DNA from 3 places in the Serratia symbiotica genome. Region 2 is predicted to be linked to each of the others. Evidence: predicted binding sites of a transcription regulator. Region 2 holds the regulator's gene; each other region holds the start of a gene.
The links. The regulator LexA, encoded in region 2, represses DNA repair genes until DNA is damaged. The targets are predictions, from matches to a motif close to TNCTGTATGTACATACAGNA.
Positions count from the first base shown of each region.

Region 1: the regulator LexA is predicted to act here: its motif matches at 1,546-1,565, upstream of umuD (translesion error-prone DNA polymerase V autoproteolytic subunit).
Region 3: the regulator LexA is predicted to act here: its motif matches at 1,702-1,721, upstream of rmuC (DNA recombination protein RmuC).

Region 1 covers NZ_CP050855.1:925,912-929,066, forward strand. Annotated here, with positions in the region: gene fdhD (formate dehydrogenase accessory sulfurtransferase FdhD) at 311-1,141, opposite strand; gene umuD (translesion error-prone DNA polymerase V autoproteolytic subunit) at 1,579-1,998, shown strand; gene umuC (translesion error-prone DNA polymerase V subunit UmuC) at 2,001-3,155, shown strand, end outside.
Region 2 covers NZ_CP050855.1:2,894,570-2,897,724, reverse strand. Annotated here, with positions in the region: gene plsB (glycerol-3-phosphate 1-O-acyltransferase PlsB) at 1-295, opposite strand, end outside; gene SYMBAF_RS14370 (diacylglycerol kinase) at 440-808, shown strand; gene lexA (transcriptional repressor LexA) at 908-1,516, shown strand; gene dinF (MATE family efflux transporter DinF) at 1,629-2,969, shown strand; gene zur (zinc uptake transcriptional repressor Zur) at 3,147-3,155, opposite strand, start outside.
Region 3 covers NZ_CP050855.1:191,914-195,068, reverse strand. Annotated here, with positions in the region: gene SYMBAF_RS01035 (histidine phosphatase family protein) at 1-224, shown strand, start outside; gene SYMBAF_RS01030 (OprD family outer membrane porin) at 330-1,646, shown strand; gene rmuC (DNA recombination protein RmuC) at 1,788-3,155, shown strand, end outside.

The sequences.
Region 1 (3,155 bases), 1.4 Mb from region 2:
TCAAATAAAAAATAAAGCCTTATTCGGCTGCTGTGGCTGGTTGAAACCTTCGGGTGACCATAATACGATTAGTTTCTGACAGTAAATAAGAACGGCAACGCTGCCATACCATTGGATGCTGATGATCACCACACTGGGCATGATAATATTTAATGATAGACGTAAGATAATCTTTGACAGCACGGAACTGTGCCAGAAAAACAGGCGGAAAAACCAGTTTTGATTTGGGCGAATAAGTGTGATGTAGATATTTTCTGCTGTTTTGCTTAGCGATGGGTTTATTGGAGATATTTTGCTGAGCTGTACTTAATTACTCCGCAATCAGCCGCTGCGGATGAGTGTAAACGATAGCTCGGCCCGGCTTGCTGAAGCCCACCAGCGTCAGATTGCTTTGCTCTGCTACCGCCACCGCCAGGCTGGTGGCGGCGGAGACAGTAAATAGGATCTCAATGCCGCACATGGCTGTTTTTTGTACCATTTCATAGCTGGCGCGGCTAGACACTAGTACAGCACCTTGCGGCCAGTTTTGCTGGCTGCGGTAGCCCAACAGCTTGTCGAGCGCCACGTGTCGGCCAATATCTTCGCAGCCACCGCTGAGCATGCCATCGGGTTGTAGCCAGGCCGCTGCATGGGTACAGCCAGTCAGTTGCCCCACCGTTTGAACGTTTTTCAACTGTGTCACACCCCGATCAAGCATTGCCAAAGCAAAGCGTTGGGTAAAGGGTAACAGGGGGATTGGCCGGGTAGTATCTTGTAGCTGCTCCACGCCACAGATGCCACAGCCGGTGCGGCCAGCCAGGCTGCGGCGCCTCGCTTTCAACTGCATCAAACGCCGGCTGGAGAGTTCCACATGCACCTCAATGCCATTGCAGACGGGCTGCTGCCAGATATCGTAAATGTCGTCGGGGAAGGCGATGATCCCTTCAGAGAGCGAGAAACCGATGGCGAATGCCGCCAGATCTTTCGGGGTGGCCATCATCACCACATGAGAAATGCCGTTATACACCAGCGCCACCGGTACCTCTTCGGCCAGCCAGTCCAACTGTGGTTGAGCCAGATCGTTGCGCTGCCATACCCGATGCTGTGATAGACATGGTTGTTCGGCATCGCCATGCTCATTGATGAGTAAATACTTATTCATAATTTTCTCGTCAGCGCCGCCGGATTAAATACTGATGCAAAGAGCTTCGGGGGGCAGGAATGGCGGCTATTATACATGAGTATTAATGGAATAGCGCATTAGGTAAATGAAAATGCCATTTCTAATTCGATAATAGGCAAGGTTCCTTTAACTTAAATCGCATCAGAACAAAACACGATTGCCAAGTATTGCCCCCTCATCCCTGAGGTTCAACCTGCGGCTCTGTGCAAGTGCTGTTCAAATCGGTTCCCGACCGATTTGTCGCTGCATTGCCGCCTTCCTGCAACTTGAATTATTTAGGGTATATGTGGGCATCGAGGAGAAGATAACTAAATCACCAGCACCATCAGCCGGATAGGACTTTTCTGTCTTTCAGGGCTTGATCGTGAGTGTAAAAACATAAATACTGTATATGCAAACAGTATTTGGAACACATCATGAATATTTACCAACCAGATGAAATATCAACCCTCCACAGGCTACCGTTGTTCGTCGAACGCGTTGCCTGCGGTTTTCCTTCGCCGGCGCAGGATTACGTCGAGAGCCGCCTGGATATAGGCGAACTGTTGGTACGCCATCCCAATGCTACCTACTTTGTGCGTGCCAGCGGCGACTCAATGATTGATGGCAATATCAAGAACGGGGATTTGCTGATCGTTGACAGCTCGCTCACGCCGGAGCACGGCAATATCGTTATCGCTGCTATCGACGGTGAATTCACCGTCAAGAAACTGCAATGCCACCCGGATACACGGTTGCTGCCGATGAACCCGGCCTATGCGTCGATCGTCCTTGGCGAGGAAGCGCGACTGGAGATCTTCGGCGTGGTCACCTTTATCGTATATGCTGCGGTGTAGCCATGTTTGCGTTAGTGGATGTAAATGCATTTTATGCTTCCTGCGAGACTATCTTTCGGCCAGATCTACAAGGGCGGCCAGTGGTTGTGCTTTCCAACAACGATGGCTGCGTGATCGCCCGCAGCGCCGAGGCCAAAGCGCTGGGGATAACAATGGGCGCACCTTACTTCAAGATTAAGGATGACCTGCGCCGACAGAACGTGGCGGTGTTCTCTTCCAACTATGCACTGTATGCCGATATGTCTCGTCGAGTGATGGACACGCTGGAGGAGATGGCACCCGCAGTGGAAATTTACTCGCTGGACGAGGCTTTTCTGCGGCTGGATGGTATTAACCACTGCATAGCACTGAAACAGTTTGGCAGCCAGATACGCGATAGGATCCAACGGGAACTGCATTTAACGGTCGGTGTGGGCATCGCGCCGAGCAAGACGTTGGCCAAATTGGCCAACTACGCTGCCAAAAAGTGGCGTGGTGCTCAGGGGGTGGTGGATCTGTCAGAACCGGCTCGCCAGCGCAAGCTGCTGGCATTGATACCGGTAGAAGAGGTATGGGGCATTGGCCGGCGGTTGGCACGGCAGCTACAGGCGATGGGCATTCACACCGCGTTGCAACTGGCGGACTGCGATACTCGGCTGGTACGCAAAACCTTCAGCGTGGTGCTGGAGCGCACGGTGCGCGAACTGCGCGGGGGATCTTGTCTGCCATTGGAGGCGGCAGCGGTCGCCAGGGAACAGATCATCTGTTCACGTTCGTTTGGCCAGCGGTTGACCTATTACCCGCATATGCGCGAGGCAATCTGTAGCTATGCAGAGTGCGCCGCCGAGAAGTTGCGCCAGGATGATCGCTATTGCCGCCATGTGTCGGTGTTTATAAAAACCAGCCCGCATGCGGCGAGTGAGAGTTACTACAGCAATATGGGGAGCGCCCGGCTGCGGATACCGAGCAACGATAGCCGAGACATCATCGCCACGGCGGTGCGGGTATTGGAAAGCATCTGGCAAGAGGGCCGATACTACCTGAAAGGAGGCGTGATGCTGGGGGATTTTAGCACTGGTGCCATGGCACAGCTTGACTTGTTCGATGGTGGTTCACCGTGGCGTAACAGCGGCCAACTGATGGACACGTTGGACAAGCTGAACCGGGAAGAGCGCGGG
Region 2 (3,155 bases):
CCTTCGGCGTGTAATAACGGAACAGGCGCGGGCCATCGTGAATAAACACGTGGCTCGGCAGCACCGTGCCGTCGATTTCCAATAGGTCAAGAGGATCGGGCAGATCCTGCTCCAGGCACTGAGTGCGTAGCGTCAGCAAATCCGTCTTGGAATTATAAGGCAAAACATACAAAATCGGCCGTGAGGGATCTAATCCTAACTCCCTGACAGGATCTGAAGGGATAACCTTGCTTCTTACCAATAATTTGAGTGGTAAATTCAATAATTTATAATAAATTTTACGCCAACCTGACATAACTACGTGAAGCCTCTTGTTAGCAATGCAACACAAGCATACCAGAAACCGGGTAGCAGATCTGCGGTGTTGGAAAACGAGAGCCGACATCACTAAGTGATCTAGACTCTTTTTATGATTTACCCCTGAGAAAGGCACAGAAACATGGCAAATCAAGCAACCAGCCTGACCCGTATTATTAAAGCCGCTGGCTATTCTTATAAAGGACTTGCCGCTGTTTGGCGGCATGAGGCGGCATTCCGCCAGGAATTGGTGGTGGCCATGCTGGCTATCACACTGGCAATTTGGCTGAATGTAGGTGCGATAGCGCGCATTTTATTGATCGGATCGGTGGTATTGGTGCTGATTGTTGAGATCCTGAACAGCGCGATAGAGGCGGTGATCGATCGGGTAGGTAGTGAATATCATGAACTGTCTGGCCGTGCAAAGGATATGGGGGCAGCGGCAGTGTTGCTGGCGATCGTGTTGGCGCTGTTCGTTTGGGGGTCGATTTTGTTGCAACACTTCATTTGAACGGGGCGTGACACCCTGATTTTATTCATTCGTCGGTTCCCAATTCAGGCATGCCTGTATATACTTACAGCAAAACTGTATAAACGAACAGGGGGTGGAATGAAAGCACTAACTACCAGGCAGCAAGAGGTTTATGAACTGATTCGCGATCATATTTTGCAGACAGGCATGCCGCCGACACGTGCTGAGATCGCTATGCGTCTGGGGTTCCGCTCACCAAATGCCGCCGAAGAACATCTGAAGGCGTTAGCGCGCAAAGGGGTCATCGAGATCATCTCCGGCGCGTCGCGCGGCATACGCCTGCTGATGGAAGATGAAGCAGGTTTACCGCTGATTGGTGGTGTGGCTGCTGGCGAGCCACTGTTGGCTCAACAGCATATTGAAGGCCACTATAAGGTAGATCCTTCCTTATTTAAACCAAACGCGGATTTCCTGCTGCGGGTTATCGGCATGTCGATGCGCGATATCGGCATTTTGGATGGCGATCTGTTAGCGGTACACAAAACTCAGGATGTGCGCAATGGCCAAGTCATAGTGGCGCGCATTGAAGATGAAGTTACCGTCAAACGACTGAAAAAAAGCGGTAACATGGTTGAATTGCTGCCGGAAAACAACGAATTTCAACCGATAGTGGTCGATCTGCGCCAGCAAAATTTCACTATCGAAGGTCTGGCAGTCGGTGTGATCCGCAATGGCGACTGGATTTAAGCGTCACGCCTAACTAAACCGTTGTCCCCTGATTTAACCCGCCCCTGTTTTGGGGCGGTTTCGTTTTACTCCACCTAATGTGGCAACTGCACTACCATGGGAACATTGCATAATGCACCTGATCTCTGCCTTTACCAGCGACACCGATAAAGCCCTGTGGCACCTGGCCCTGCCGATGATCTTCTCCAATATCACCGTGCCGTTGCTAGGGTTAGTGGATACTGCTGTGATCGGCCATCTTGATAGCCCGATCTATTTGGGCGGTGTGGCGATCGGCACGATGGTCAGTAATTTCCTGTTTATGCTGCTACTGTTTCTGCGCATGAGCACTACCGGGTTGGCCGCCCAAGCGCTGGGAGCGCAGAGCCAGCAGAGGCTGGCGCGTGCCTTTATGCAGCCGCTTCTATTGGCACTATTGACCGGGTTGGCAATGGTGCTGCTGCGCCACCCGCTGATTGATTTGGCGCTGCGGATCGTTGGTGGCAACGTTAAGGTACTGGAACAGGCGCGACTGTTTCTGGACATTCGTTGGTTGAGCGCCCCGGCAGTACTGGTCAATATGGTGCTACTCGGCTGGCTGCTCGGCGTGCAGCATGTGCGTGCGCCGGTGATCTTCCTGATTGTCGGCAACCTGCTGAATATTGTGCTGGATATCTGGCTGGTAATGGGACTGGGCTGGAAGGTGCAAGGGGCAGCGATGGCGACTGCCATCTCAGAATATGCCACGCTGCTACTGGGGCTAGGGCTAGCGTGGCGGGTAATGCGCATGCGTGGGATATCGTTGCTGATGTTGCAACAGGCTTGGCGCGGCAACCTTAGGCGCTTGCTGGCCCTAAACCGCGACATCATGTTGCGCTCGTTGCTGCTACAACTGTGCTTCGCCTCGCTGACCCTCTTTGCCGCACGCCTAGGCAGCGAGGTGGTGGCGGTAAATGTGGTATTAATGAACCTTCTGGCCTTCTCCGCCTACGCTTTAGACGGCTTTGCCTATGCGGTTGAAGCACATTCGGGTCATGCCTATGGTGCGCGTGATGACAGCCAACTGAGAAAAATATGGCACGCTGCCTGTCGTCAGGCTTGCCTGGTAGCGTTGGCCTTTGCTGTGCTCTACTTCTTGGCTGGTCAGCAGATAGTGGCGGCCTTGACCTCGCTGCATGAATTGCGTGCGTTGGCTCATCATTATTTGCTGTGGCAGGTTGTCTTGCCGTTGGTTGGCGTGTGGTGTTATTTGCTGGATGGTATGTTTATTGGTGCCAGCCGTGGTGCAGAGATGCGCAACAGCATGGCGGTGGCGGCCGTTGGCTATGTATTGACACTGTTTAGCGTACCGTGGCTAGGCAACCACGGGTTGTGGCTGGCGCTGGCGGTATTCCTCATACTGCGTGGTCTGACGCTGGGCTGGCGCTGGCATCTCCATAGGGTGCATGGCAGTTGGTTTGCAGCACCAGAATGATGGAAATATCTAATACGCATTGATGCTGCCAGAAAAAAGAGGCGGCTGAGAAAGAAGTGAAATCTTGGGGAACTTACAACAAGTAGCGCTAATAGCACCAGAGGCATTCGCGGATTGACGCCTGAAGCTACTATAGCTGGCTTGACGATAGCTACAAAGAGATCCTGTTAGCCCAGCCTATTTCCT
Region 3 (3,155 bases), 650 kb from region 2:
AGGATGCGGTAAAGGCTGGAGATAAAAATATCTTGGCAGTCTCTTCCGGGTTATCAATGCTAATGATGATTTCAGATATGACGGATGATCCGAAAAAAGATAAGCCACTGGAGAATGCGGCAGTAGTCAAAATTTCTTATAAAAATGGTAAATATACGGTGAAAGATGTGGGTGATTTTAGTTATGTTACTAAAGGAAAAGCCATTATTAATAAAACTCAGTAACACTCACTTTATAAAATAAAAAGACTCTTCACGGGCTTAGCATGCCTGGGGATATTACATTTTCCCTGGAGGGTACCTTTATGCTTAATGCAGAGGGTAATGATAATGAAAAATTCTGCTTCATGGGGTGTTATTGCTATTGCGCTATTATCAACTACAGCGCAGAGTGCCGATAAAAGCCTGGTTGATTCGTCCTTTTTTAAGGACAGTCAGGCTGAGATCTCACTGAAAAATTATTGGAAATACCTCAAAGATGACGCCGACATTGCCAAGCCTCAGGAGATCCACAGCGCCTGGGGACAAGGGCTGGCGCTAGGCTATCAATCCGGTTATCTGGCGGATATCCTCGGTGTTAACCTTGATTACTACAGCGCAGTAAAACTGGGCGCTAGCGATGCTTTTAATTCTCGCGGCGTGTTGTACAACAACAAACTCAATGATGGTAAAGACAATGCAGCGGGGTTCAGTAAAATTGGGCAGCGCTATATTAAACTGAAAGGCGAGGTGGGTGGCGCTACGCTCAATGCGCAGTGGGGCTGGCAAACACTGCGCGATTATGGCGTGATTTCCCGTTCCACCCGTCTTTCTCCCAGCAGCTATTTGGGCTGGTCAGGCGGAGCGACGCGTGCCGGGTTGTCTTTCCGTGGGGCTTATATCGAGCGTTCCATGGCGCGCAACTCCCCCGAAAGTCTACGCCTGCAAACCAACGATGGCCGTGTTATCGGCCATCTCGCCACTGCCGAGCTAGGCTATAAGAATGACCTGTTCAATGGTCAATTGGCGTACGGTGAATCTCAGGACTACTTGCGCCGCCAAATCTTACGGCTGGCGTTCAGCCCCGATGAGAAACTCACACTGGGCAGCCAGATTTACACCACCCAAGCGCTGGACGGCTATCAGGCGATGGCGCTGAGTAAACGTCATTTCGATCGTAATGCCAACCACTATGCTTTCGATGCTAAATGGCAGGAGCCACGCTGGAACCTCAAGTTGGGTATCGCCCATACTCGGGCACCAAAAGGGGAAGGAGCGTTGGGGTTTTATCCGCGTCATATGACGAAAGACTCACGCGGCACCTTCACCTCTATGGCCAATGTGGAAGCGTATATGGCTGATGGTGAAACCATGCTGGGGATGGAAGCCGAATACCGCATGACGCCTGAATTCACCGCCGGGCTGCTCGGTACCTATGGTCAATTCGACTATCAAGGGGCTAGGGTACGCCTCGGTGAGATTAACGCTTTTGGCCGCTGGACGCCTTCACATCACAAGTTGAAAAATCTGACGGTGCTCGCCATCGTTGGCCCAGGTTGGTCCTATAAGCACCAGAATAATACCCCCGTAATAGCCGATGGACGCTATCAGACGTCTCATTCTCTGGCGGCAGAATTTATTGCCGAGTACCGCTTCAAACTGTTTTAACCTACCTAATCAGCGCGGTATCACTTTTCGCTACTGCGCCCCTTCAATGAAAATGTGCTGGACATCCATACAGCCTCCCCTTAACGTGACAGGCAATGGGCGTGTGAAACGCCGTAGCGGCAAGGTTTAACAGGAGGCAGGGTGGATAGCAGTCTGGTTTATGGGATCGGTGGGGGGGGGATCGGCCTGCTACTCGGGTGGCTGATCGCCAGCCTACTGGCGCAGCAGACCAACGCGCGGTATGAGACCGAACTGCGTTTGCTGGAGCAAGCGTTGCAACAGGTGCAGCAGGCGGCAGCGGCTCGAGAGGAAACGTTACGACACCATGAGCAACAAATGCGCCAGAACGAGTTGGAACTGCGCAATTTACACAGCCAACTGGCAACTGGGCAGGAAAAGCTGCAACAGCTCAATCACTGGCGCAACGAGTGTGAGTTGCTCAATCAGGAACTGCGCGCCCAGCGTGAGGTCAACAGCGCGCAGGAAGCCGAACTACGTGAAGTCACCATCCGGCTGGAGGAGACCCGCATGGCCGCAGAAGAGAAGCAGCGCCTGCTGATCAACAGCGAACAGCGTCTCACTACCCAATTCGAAAACCTGGCAAACCGTATTTTCGAACATAGTGGCCGCAAGGTGGATGAACAAAACCAGCAAAGCCTGGATCGCCTGCTGTTGCCGTTACGTGAACAACTGGACGGTTTTCGCCGACAGGTGCAAGACAGCTTTGGACAGGAAGCACGCGAGCGCCATACGTTGACGCATGAAATACGCCATTTGCAGCAATTGAATGCCCAGATGGCGCGTGAAGCCATCAACCTCACCAAGGCGCTAAAAGGGGGCAACAAAACCCAGGGCAACTGGGGCGAGGTGGTGCTGAGCCGGGTGCTGGAAGCCTCCGGCCTGCGCGAGGGGCATGAGTATGAAACCCAGGTCAACGTGCGGGTGGATCACCATAGTCGCATGCAACCGGATGTGATCGTCCGTCTGCCGCAAGGCAAGGATGTGGTGATCGACGCCAAGGTGTCCTTGATTGCCTATGAGCGTTATTTTAACGGTGAAGACGAGGCACAGCGCGAGGCGGCGCTAAACGAGCATATTGCCTCATTGCGCGGCCATATCCGGCTGCTGGGGCACAAGGATTATCAGCAGTTGCCCGGTTTGCGCTCGCTGGATTACGTGCTGATGTTCATCCCCATCGAACCGGCCTTTCTACTGGCGATTGACCGTGCGCCGGAGATGATCAGCGAGGCGCTTAAGCACAACATCATGTTGGTCAGCCCAACTACGCTGCTGGTGGCGCTACGCACCATCACTAACCTGTGGCGCTACGAGCACCAAAGCCAGAACGCTCAACACATCGCAGACCGGGCAGCAAAGCTATATGACAAAATGCGGCTGTTCGTCGACGACATGTCCGCACTGGGGCAAAGCTTGGACAAAGCACAGGACAGTTATCGCCAGGCAATGAACAAACTGAGTACTGGCCGTGGTAATCTTATTGGCCAGACC